Regions from separate parts of the Faecalibacterium faecis genome, predicted to be linked through region 1. Evidence: predicted binding sites of a transcription regulator. Region 1 holds the regulator's gene; the other holds the start of a gene.
The links. Region 1 encodes HrcA, which represses chaperone genes, less so after heat shock. Its sites were predicted from a motif close to TGTTAGCACTCNNNNNNNNNGAGTGCTAACA; they were not measured.
Positions count from the first base shown of each region.

Region 2: WMO17_RS10530 (Hsp20/alpha crystallin family protein) is a predicted target of HrcA. The motif match lies at 4,052-4,082, and genes of this name have one in related genera.

Region 1 covers NZ_JBBMEP010000008.1:61,011-66,798, reverse strand. Annotated here, with positions in the region: gene dnaK (molecular chaperone DnaK) at 155-1,984, opposite strand; gene WMO17_RS05675 (nucleotide exchange factor GrpE) at 2,086-2,715, opposite strand; gene hrcA (heat-inducible transcriptional repressor HrcA) at 2,712-3,785, opposite strand; gene WMO17_RS05665 (stage V sporulation T C-terminal domain-containing protein) at 3,973-4,515, opposite strand; gene WMO17_RS05660 (aminoacetone oxidase family FAD-binding enzyme) at 4,743-5,788, shown strand, end outside.
Region 2 covers NZ_JBBMEP010000020.1:27,137-32,924, forward strand. Annotated here, with positions in the region: gene fabF (beta-ketoacyl-ACP synthase II) at 1-165, shown strand, start outside; gene fabZ (3-hydroxyacyl-ACP dehydratase FabZ) at 169-639, shown strand; gene WMO17_RS10510 (hypothetical protein) at 742-882, opposite strand; gene WMO17_RS10515 (peptide-methionine (S)-S-oxide reductase) at 885-1,394, opposite strand; gene WMO17_RS10520 (sodium ion-translocating decarboxylase subunit beta) at 1,832-2,962, shown strand; gene WMO17_RS10525 (oxaloacetate decarboxylase) at 2,976-3,104, shown strand; gene WMO17_RS10530 (Hsp20/alpha crystallin family protein) at 3,447-3,917, opposite strand; gene WMO17_RS10535 (threonine/serine exporter family protein) at 4,343-5,113, shown strand; gene WMO17_RS10540 (threonine/serine exporter family protein) at 5,110-5,568, shown strand; gene WMO17_RS10545 (SLC13 family permease) at 5,692-5,788, shown strand, end outside.

The sequences.
Region 1 (5,788 bases):
ACTCACCTCTCCGGGAACGTTTGATCCGGGAAACGCCCCGGTTGGTTCCTCGCTCTATAACCAGCAAGAGCCGCTCCGGCAAAACCGGAGCGGCTTTTGCTATTCCACGCGTGCGTCCGCCGGTTTGGCCGGGCACACACTGCTGTGTTTTTTATCAGACTTCCTTGAAGTCGGCATCCACAACGCCGTCATCACCCGGCTTCTGCTGGTTGTTTGCACCTGCGTCGGGGCCGGGCTGTGCACCGGCGGCCTGCTGTGCGGCAGCGGCTGCCTGATACATCTTCTCGAACACCTGGCTCAGGGCTTCCTGCTTTGCCTTGATGTCGTCCACGTTGCCGGACTGAACAGCGGTCTTCAGGTCGGCCAGCTTGCTCTCGGCCTCGCTCTTCACGTCGGCGGGCAGCTTGTCGCCGTTCTCCTTCAGCATCTTCTCGGTCTGGAACACCATCTGGTCGGCACCGTTGCGGATATCGACCTCTTCACGCTTCTTCTTATCGTCGGCAGCAAACTGCTCAGCTTCCTTCACAGCCTTGTCGATGTCCTCCTTGGACATGTTGGTAGAAGCGGTAATGGTGATGTTCTGCTCCTTGCCGGTGCCCAGATCCTTTGCGCTGACCTTCACGATGCCGTTTGCATCGATATCGAAGGTAACTTCGATCTGAGGCACACCACGGGGAGCCGGAGCGATGCCGTCCAGATGGAAGACACCCAGGCTCTTGTTGTCGCGTGCGAACTCACGCTCGCCCTGCAGAACGTTGACCTCAACAGAGGGCTGGTTGTCTGCAGCGGTGGAGAACACCTGACTCTTGTGGGTGGGGATGGTGGTATTGCGGTCGATGATCTTGGTGCACACGCCGCCCAGAGTTTCAATGCCCAGGCTCAGCGGGGTGACATCCAGCAGCAGCAGGCCCTTCACATCGCCCTGCAGCACGCCGCCCTGAATAGCAGCGCCCACAGCCACGCACTCATCGGGGTTGATGCCCTTGAAGGGCTCGCAGTTCAGTTCCTTCTTGACTGCATCGTAGACAGCGGGGATACGGGTGGAACCACCGACCATCAGAACCTTCTTCAGGTCAGAGGGACGCAGGCCTGCATCCTGCAGAGCCTTGCGGACGGGGCCCATGGTGCGATCGACCAGATCAGCGGTCAGCTCATTGAACTTTGCGCGGGTCAGGGTCATATCCAAGTGCTTGGGGCCGGTAGCATCGGCAGTGATGAAGGGCAGGTTGATCTGGCTGCTCATTGCGCTGGACAGCTCGATCTTTGCCTTCTCGGCAGCTTCCTTCAAACGCTGCGCAGCCATCTTGTCCTTGCGCAGGTCGATGCCGTTCTCGGTCTGGAAGGCATCTGCCATCCAGTTGATGATGCGCTCATCGAAGTCATCGCCGCCCAGATGGGTATCACCGTTGGTGGCCAGGACCTCGGTAACGCCGTCGCCCATCTCGATGATGGACACATCGAAGGTACCGCCGCCCAGATCGTAGACCATGATCTTCTGGTCTTCTTCCTTATCGATGCCATATGCCAGAGAAGCGGCAGTAGGCTCGTTGATGATACGCTTGACGTTCAGGCCTGCAATGGTGCCTGCGTCCTTGGTAGCCTGACGCTGGCTGTCGTTGAAGTATGCAGGAACGGTAATGACAGCCTCGGTAACAGGCTCGCCCAGATAAGCCTCGGCATCAGCCTTCAGCTTCTGCAGGATCATAGCGCTGACCTGCTGGGGAGTGTACTCCTTGCCGTTCAGGGTCACCTTGTGGTCGGTGCCCATGAAGCGCTTGATGGAAGCAACGGTGTTCTCAGGGTTGGTGATGGCCTGACGCTTTGCGACCTGACCCACCAGACGATCGCCGGTCTTGGTAAAGCCGACCACAGACGGGGTGGTGCGTGCACCCTCAGAGTTTGCGATAACAACGGGCTCGCCGCCCTCCATGACAGCCACGCAGCTGTTGGTAGTACCAAGGTCGATACCAATGATCTTACTCATAATGAAAACTCCTCTCGAAAGAACAAATCTTATTGTTTATGTGATGCTCAAATGTTTGTAAGCGGATGTTATATTCAAAACCCTTTCGGGTTTCTGCTTTGTTATTCGGCCACTACAACGGTCGCATGGCGGACGATCTTATCGCCCAGCTTGTAGCCCTTCTGGTAGACCGTGATGACGGTGCCGCTCTCCTGTCCGTCCGGGGCGGGGATCTGCTGCACTGCATTCATGAAGTTGGGATCAAAGGGCTTGCCCAGCGCCTCGATCTCCTCCACATGGAGGGCATCCAGCGCCTTGGCGGCCTTGTCCAGCGTCATGGTCACGCCCTTTTTGTAGTTCTCGTCGGTGGTGGGGGCGTTGGCTGCCATCTCCAGCGTATCCAGAATGGGAATGATCTGGTTCACCGCAAAGGAAATGCCATCGTTGAACTTCTGGTCGGCTTCGCGGGTGGAGCGCTTGCGGTAGTTCTCGTACTCCGCTGCCATGCGCAGCAGCTGGTCTTTGGCCTGTGCAGCGTTGGCTTCGGCCGCGTCCAGCTTTGCCTTTACGGCTTCCAGCTCGCGGGCCTTCTTGTTGAACCAGCCGCCATCCTTCTTCTTGTCATCCTTCGGGTCGGCAGCTTCGGCAGCAGGTTCCTGTTCGGGTGCTGCCTGCTGGGCCTTTTCCTCGGGAGCCGTTTCGGGCTGCTCCGCTTCCTGAGCCGGAGCCGTCTTTTTTGCTTCTTCGCTCATTCCAGATCCTCCTTATAGATCACAGTCCGCCGGGGTACGGCAGCCTGTGGGGTGTCTTTTCGTTTGCCGCTCATGCCCTCGCCCAGCTGGTCTGCAAAGTAATGCAGCAGCGGCATCAGCTTCTGGAAGGGCATCCGGGTGGGGCCGATCAATGCAATGGAGCCCCACAGGCCTCCGCCCACCAGATACCGGTCGCTCACGATGCACAGACCCGGGATCTGCGGTTCCAGATCCTCGCCCAGCAGCACGCTCTCACTGCGTTCTGCCGGAGGTGCGATCAGGCCAGCGGCCTGCTCCTCGTCGTTCAGCAGTGTGAGGATGTCGCCCACCTTGCCGTCCAGCTGGGGCCAGTCCAGCAGATACTGCTCGCCGCCCAGAAATACGTGGGGCTTGACGGAATCCTGCAGGATGGCAGCCGCTGCACTGATAACGGGCACCAGCTCCGGGTCGATCTGGCTGCACAGCTCTGCCAGCAGCCGGGTGGAAAGATCCACCGGCGCTACAAAGGTAAGGTTGCGGTTCAGCAGTGCGGCAAGTGCTGCCGCATTCTCGCGGGAAAGACCGGTGCGCACCCGTGCCACACGGGTACGAACGTAACCGGCCGTGGTAACGGCCAGCACAGCCGCTGCGCTGCGGCCCACCTGAACCACTTCATAGTGGGCGATGCACAGGTCTTCGGCGCACGGGGTGCTGATGGCGGCGGTGCAGCCGCTGATGGCGGCCAGCGCCTTGGCGGCACCTGCGGCCAGCTTTTCCGGCTCATGGTCGAGGCTTGCGAACACCGCATCCACCCGGGCGCGGCTCACACGATCCAGCGGCTGATCGTCGGTCAGCAGATTATCAAGGTAGTAACGGTAGCCCTTGGCACTGGGCACACGGCCCGCGCTGGTGTGGGGCTGCTCCAGCAGGCCCAGCTTTGTCAGCGCCGCCATCTCATTGCGAAGCGTTGCGCTGGAAACTGCCATGTCAAAGTAGTTTGCCAGCACGCTGCTGCCAACGGGCTCGCCTTCGAGACCATACAGCGCCACGATCGCCTGCAAGACTCGCTGCTTGCGTGCATCCATCGTCATAGCGCCTGCCTCCTTTTTGCGTTCGCTTTGTTTGTTTAGCACTCCTTGTTCCTGAGTGCTAAGACCATTATAGCCAATTTTCCGGTGCTGTCAAGCCCCTTGGAAAAATGTTTTAAAAGATTCATAATTCTGTCATAAACGAAGAAAGCGCCCTCCTTATTATAAGGAAAGCGCTCCGGCATGTTCTTTACTCTTCCATCTGCCTTGCCAGAAATGCCGCTGCCACATTCACGGCCTTGAGCTGGGCGGCATCCGGCGTGGCCGTGCGGTCTTCGGTCAGCAGGGCCACCACGCCGGTCACATCGCCCGCCGCAATGATGGGTGCGGCACACAGCACTGCTCGGGGCGAGCCTTCGCAGGGCAGGATGCACTTTTCGGCAATGCCCTCGCTCTGGTACAGCCTGCGGCCATCCATCAGCTTTTCCAGCGGCTGGCTGATGCTGCGGTCGGCCAGCTCCCGCCGGCCGGAGCCGCTCACCGTAAGGATGCGGTCGCGGTCGGCCACCAGTGCGGTCAGCGCAAAGCTTTTGCTGAGCACCTCGGTATACTGGGCCGCTACTGTGTTCATCTCGCCAATGGGCGAATACTTTTTAAAGATCACCTCGCCGTCGCCCGTGGTGAAGATCTCCAGCGGGTCGCCGCGGCGGATGCGCTGGGTGCGGCGGATCTCCTTTGGGATCACCACCCGGCCCAGCTCGTCGATGCGGCGCACGATTCCTGTTGCTTTCATGTTTTTGCTCCTCCGTTTCCTTAAAAATGCCTGCAGCACTAGTATCTGTCAGACCGGGCCATTTATACCTGCTGCCCCCGCGCAAAAAGACCTGCACGGAAAGCTGCCTCTTCGTTGCGTTTCCGGCAGGGTTCTGCTACAATGATACAAAAAGCCGTTTTCATAAGCACAGCACCCCGCTTATGAAGACAGATCCTAAAATTCTACTGAGAAAGGCAGGTGTCCGGATGCCGAACATCCTCATTCTGGGCGGCGGTGCCGCCGGTCTTGCAGCCGCGCTGGCGGCGGCACAAAGTGCCCCCGCTGCACAGGTCATTGTGCTGGAGCGCAACCCGAAGCCGGGCAAAAAGCTGCTTGCCACCGGCAATGGCCGCTGCAATCTGGATAACACCGGCATTGCACCGGAGCTGTATTTCACTGCCGACCCGGCAGCACTTCGTCCGCTGCTGGATGCCGTAAATACCGCCGACCCGCTGCGCTGGTTCCGTGCGCTGGGGCTTTACACCCGCACCGACGAGGCGGGCCGGGTGTATCCGTACTCCAATCAGGCGGCGGACGTACTGGCCCTGCTGGAGCATCACCTTGCGCAGCACCATGTGCAGCTGCGCACCGGCTGCACCGTGCGCACCCTGAGCCAGGGCCGCAGCGGCTACGCCGTGCAGTTCGAGACGGCAGAGGGCTCTGCCGAAATGCTGCGCGCCGATGCCGTCATCTGCGCCATGGGCGGCGAAGCAGGGCCGCAGTTCGGCACCGACGGCTTTGGCACCCGGTTCGCCGCCCAGTGCGGCGGCAGGGTGGAGCCGCTGTACCCCTGCCTGACCGCCCTGCAGTGCGCAAAGCCCCGCAAAGCGCTGGCTGGCATCCGTGCCAAGGCAGCAGCATCCCTGTTGGACGGTGCCCGTGTGCTTGCCTGCGAGAACGGCGAGGTACAGTTCACCGATTACGGCCTTTCCGGCATCTGCATCATGCAGCTGTCCGGCCTGTTGGCCCCGGGCCGCGGCCCCAAGGCTCCTGCTGTGGAGCTGGACCTCTTCCCGGCAGTGGACGAAACCGCACTTGCCAGCCTGTTTGCGGCCCACGCCGCCCAGACGGCAGGGGGCAGCGCCGCTGACTTCTGGCTGGGCCTGCTGAACCAGAAGCTGGGCCGTACTGTGTGGTCTGCCGCCGGGCTGCAGGACAGCGACGCGCCTGCCGTGCTCACCGCCGCACAGTGGCAGAAGCTGGCCCACACCGCCAAGCACTGGCGCTTTGAGGGGCTGACCCCCTGCAGCTG
Region 2 (5,788 bases), on a different contig from region 1:
CAGTTTGCGCCGCCCACCATCCACTATGAGCAGCCCGATCCCGAATGTGATCTGGACTATGTGCCGAACACTGGCCGTGCGCAAGCCATGACCTACGCACTGAGCAACAGTCTGGGCTTTGGCGGGCACAACGCCTGCATCGCCCTGCGCAGATGGGAGGGCTGACCCATGGCAGAACCCCGCACCGTGCGTGCAGACGCAAACGCCCTGAACAGCGAGGAGATCGCGGCGCTTCTGCCGCACCGCTATCCCTTTGCCCTTGTGGACCGCATTCTGGACTATGAGCCGGGCCAGTGGGCCATCGGCCGCAAGTGCGTGAGCCGCAATGAGGAATTTTTCTGCGGACATTTTCCCGGCCAGCCGGTGATGCCGGGAGTGCTCATTCTGGAAGCACTGGCCCAGACCGGTGCCGTTGCGGCGCTCAGCCTGCCGGAGAACAAGGGCAAACTGGCCCTCTTCGGCGGCATCAAGAATGCCCGCTTCCGCAAACAGGTCACCCCCGGCGATGTGCTCACCCTGCACTGTGAACTGGTAGAGCAGCACGGCCCGGTGGGCGTGGGCAAAGCCTCGGCGTGGGTGGACGGCAAGTGCGCCGCCACCGCCGAGCTGACCTTTGTGCTGACCGACCCCAACGCCTAAAAACACCCCTGTGAGTTTAAAAAAGCTCACAGGGGTGTTTTCCGTTATTTTACCATTGAGAAGCCGCTTCGCTCTCTCAGCCAAGCGCCACATCCAGAACCATCAGTGGTGCCCCACCAGATAGGCCACCCGGTCGATCTGCGCCGCCGTCATGCCGGTATCCGCCAGAAATTCCCGCACCAGCGGAGCACTCTCCTGCTCCTGATACTTTCCATTGGTGTTACTGCAATGGTAGGATCGCATATTTACTGATTTCTGTATCTGTTCAGGACAGCATCCGGGATATGGCAGTAACTGCAGTCTTCAGGGTGCCGTTCCAGATGGTGCTGATGCTCCTCAGCGCTCCGGACATAATTTGTCAGCGGCAGCACTTCCAGCATGATCTTGTCCCGGTCCTCCCGGCCGTTTATAAAAGCTCTTGCTTCTTCCAGATGTCTGGGATCTGTACTGTACAGCCCTGTCCGGTACTTTTTTCCAACGTCCACGCCCTGTTTGTTCAGGCTGTAGGGGTCGATGATCTCAAACAGGTGTGCCATCAGTTCTGAAATGCTTGTGTTTTTCTCATCATAGACCACTTTTACGCATTCTGCATATCCATCGTATGGGCCATCCAGAGAACTCGTTGTTCCGTTGGCTCTGCCGGCTTCAGTCATCTGTACACCAGGCACTGTGTCAAAAAAATGCTGTACGCCCCAAAGGCATCCGCCTGCGATATAGACCGTTTCCATCTTGATTTTCCCCTTCCTGTTGATCATATATCAGTTTTGCTCCTATTCTACCACGCTTTCCCACTGTCGGAAAGATGTCGGAAAACAAAAATGGCCCCGGAGGGCTTATCGCAGCTCTCCGGGGCCGCCTTGTGCAGAGTGATTTTCTCTCGATGGGCTTCCAGAAATGCTTTGCTGTAATCAGCTTGCGTGAACCACAGCGGAAGAACCCTCATAAGATACAGAAAAGATTTCTGTATTTTTCTTGACAGTTTTCCCATATTCTGTTTTAATACATCTGATAAAAGGGAGTAAAGGGCAGTGTTCCGGCTTATTCTTCGGGAGACTGCTGCATGGCAGCGTCATCACGGCAGAAATGCCCGATGTCATGTGTTCGCTTGAGACTTTTGTCACAGACAAGGTGCTGTGGCAGGAGTCTCTTTTTCTTGTCACCGTACCGGAGCACAATAGGAGGCAAGAAAACTATGAACTTTCTGAACACATTCGCAAGTCTGTTTTCCAATTTTGGAAACCTGACTTGGCAGATGGTGGTGATGTGGGGCATTGGTGCATTGCTCATCTACCTTGCCATCGCCAAAAAAATGGAGCCGAGCCTGCTTTTACCCATGGGCTTTGGTGCCATTCTGGTCAATCTGCCGCTGTCCGGTGCCATCACGCAGGGCGATACCGTAGGCCCCATTTCTGCCCTGTTTGAAGCAGGCATGTCCAACGAGCTGTTTCCCCTGCTGCTTTTCATCGGCATTGGTGCTATGATCGACTTTGGCCCCCTGCTGGAAAAACCGTGGCTCATGCTCTTTGGTGCCGCAGCGCAGTTTGGTATTTTCTTCACCCTGTTTCTGGCAGGCTTCTTCTTTGATTTGAAGGATGCTGCTTCCATCGCTGTCATTGGTGCAGCGGACGGTCCCACCGCCATTTTTGTAGCTAACACCCTCAACTCCCAGTACCTTGGTGCCATCATGGTGGCAGCGTACAGTTACATGGCTCTGGTGCCCATCGTGCAGCCGCCAGTCATTAAACTGCTGACTACCCAGAAGGACCGCCGCATCCGGATGCCCTATGAAAAGGGCAATGTCAGCCAGCTGACGAAGATTCTGTTCCCCATTGTTGTAACCATCATTGCCGGTATGGTAGCTCCTGCCAGCGTAGCTCTAGTTGGTTTTCTGATGTTCGGCAACCTGCTGCGGGAGTGCGGCGTACTGAACGCCCTCAGCGAAACCGCGCAGAATGTGCTGGCAAACCTCATCACCATCGTGCTGGGCCTGACCGTGGCCGGACAGATGACTGCTGACAAGTTTGTCCGGCCCGATACTCTGCTCATCCTTGCACTGGGTCTGGTAGCCTTCGTTTTTGATACCGCAGGCGGCGTGCTGTTTGCAAAGCTGCTGAACCTGTTCCTGCCCGAAGGCAAAAAACTGAACCCGATGATCGGTGCAGCCGGCATCTCCGCCTTCCCCATGAGCGGCCGTGTGGTCAACAAGATGGGATTGGAAGAAGATAACCAGAATTTCCTGCTGATGTACTCCATCAGCGTCAACGTTTCGGGGCAGATCGCATCCGTCATTGCAGGCGGCCTGATTCTGACCCTGATGGCTTAACGGAGGTACACTTATGCTTCATCTTTCTTCGTGGATGACCACCCTGCCCATGATGCTCATCGGCATGGTCGGCATTCTTCTCGTCATTGGTGTTATTGTCCTGGCTGTGATGCTGCTCAACCGGCTGACAAGTCGGAAATAATTCATCCCATCAAGTAGAAACGAATTTACGGCGAAATATCGCTATAAATATGATGCACAGGCCTTCTAAAACTGTGATTTTGTGACAACTTGGTGTCACTTCAATAAAGAACCCGCTTTCACTTCAATTTGATGTTGAAAACGGGTTCTTTTCGCTTTTATGCGTGTTTGACGGCGGTTTCAAAAAGATTGACTGCTGCGTCCTCTTGTGTGTCGGTGTTGTGGGTACCACGCTTTTTCACTTCCGAAAAGATGTCAGAATACAAAAACCCCCGAAGAGCTTTTTACGGTTCTCCGGGGGTTGGTTCTATGCGCCGGTGTTCCTCACACCGATGCACAAACATTATTCGATTTCAATGAGATTGGGATTCGCAGGCAGAGCCTTCTGCTGCTGCGGTGCGGGCAGTACGATGTGCAGGATGCCATCCTCGAACTTTGCGTGGATGTCCTCCTTCTTCACGGCATCACCCACATAGAAGCTGCGGGCACAGGTACCGGAGAAGGTCTCACGGCGCAGATAACGGCCATTGTTGTCCTTCTCGTCATTGGAGTGGTTGCGGACGGCCTGAATGGTCAGGTAGCCGTCACTCAGCTCCATCTGAACGTCTTCCTTCTTGCAGCCGGGCAGGTCAACAGCCACATCATAGTTGCCATCGGCGGTCTGCTTCACATCGGTTTTCATCATGTTTGCGCCGCGCTTGCCGAAGGTCTCACGCTCTTCACGATTCATTGCACGCTCCAGCGCACCGTCGTTCCAGAACGGATCAAAGAAATCATCGAACAGATTTTCATGGAAAACAGCAGGCATAAACATAAAACAACCCTCCAATCCCGGCGTTCGGGTCGGGCATAAAATCAAGATCGTGCATCAGAAGCGGAGTCTTCCCGGGAGCCTTGCGGTTCCCTCATGCCCCTTTCTCCTGAGCACGCCACTGTTATAACACTGTTTATTAGCAGTGTCAATAGCAGAGTGCTAAAATTCACAAAAGAATAATACTTTTATAATATTTCATGCAATTCTCGGCAAAATCGTTTGCACTGGATTCAATTTTTTCTTCTCCAATCGTAGTCTTTCGCTGTGACAGAACGGATGCAAGCCGTTTTTTCAGAACCAGGCGATCCATTGCCCGCGTAAACAATGCAGTTATCAAAAAGTCTCTCTGTCCTTGCAGCGTCTTGCGTTCTGCCGGTCCACCCGCTATAATAATGTAGAAACCGAGATGAAAAGAGCGTGATATTGTGGAAGAGACCGAGATCAGTCATTTTCTCCACATTCTGGTCCGAATGGGCGAAGCTTTACAAAACAGCGGCGCAGAAGTATTCCGCGTTGAGGACACTTTGAACCGGATCGCAATCGCCTATGGGGCAGAAGATGTGAATGTATTCGTGATCACATCCAGCATCGTGGTCACGCTTACCATGCCCTCGCTGCCGCCGCAGACCGAGACCCGCCGCCTGCGTCACGCTGCCAGCAATGACCTGCTGACATTGGAAAAGCTCAATGCGCTCAGCCGCCGTATCTGCACAGCGCCTCCTTCCATAGAAGAGTTTCAGCGCCAGCTGAATGCCATTCTGGCACAGCATCCGGACCCAAGACTGCATCTTGCCGGCAGTGTGTTGGCTGCTTCCAGTTTTGCCATCTTCTTTGGTGGAAATCTCTGGGACGGCCTGCTGGCCGGCGGCATTGCCGTTCTGATTTGCTGGATGGAGCGCTATCTCTCGCCTTTTTGTATGAATGGCGTAGAATTTCAGTTTATAGCATCATTTCTCAGCGGTGTCTCCACTCTGCTGCTCTGCCGCTTTGGGATGCAGTTTCATGCCGATAAAGTTCTGATTGGTATCATCATGCTGCTGATTCCCGGCATCATGCTGACAAATTCCATCCGGGACATCTTACTTGGGGACATTATTTCCGGCTCTCTTCGACTGGTGGAAGCCATTCTGATGGCCGCCACCCTTGCACTCGGCATGATGGCCGCCATCTGGTTGATGGGAGGAATTTCCGCATGATACAGGTTTTTTCGCAGTTGCTCAGTGCTGCCCTTGGTTCGGTCGGTTTCGGACTGATCTTCAATCTGAACCGGCGCTACTTACCCGCCGCCGGTGTAGGCGGACTTCTGGCATGGCTGGCTTATCTTCTTGCCGCCAACACCCTGCACAGCGTCTTTCTTGCCAATCTGTTGGCCGGTTTCTGTGCCGCTCTGTATGCCGAAATTCTTGCCCGATGCTGCAATGCACCCTCTACGCCTTTCTTCATCACCGCTGCCATTCCCCTCATTCCCGGAAGCACCCTCTACTACTGCATGAACGCAGTCGTCTCCAATGATTTGTCTGCTGCAGAGCATTTCGGAGAGCAGACCTTTCTGGCCGCTCTTGGAATTGCCGGCGGTATGGCAATCGCATGGTGTCTGGCCGATTTGAGCCGGAAGCTGCACGCACTTGCAATCCGTTCTTCGGGAAAGTAGCGATCTTCCACATTGAAGAATGCCGCTGATGATCGGGTCGTTTGAGCTGCTGCTCTGAAATACGAAGAAAGGCCGTCCGGCACCGCAGCAGGGCTGCCTTTACAATTACAAGGATGTGTCTCTATGAAACTCAAACAATTCATTCAGCAGGAAACGGTCCTCACCGCAGCCGCTGTGCTGGCCGTTGTCTCCGCCTTTTTTGTTCTGCCGGATGCGCAGT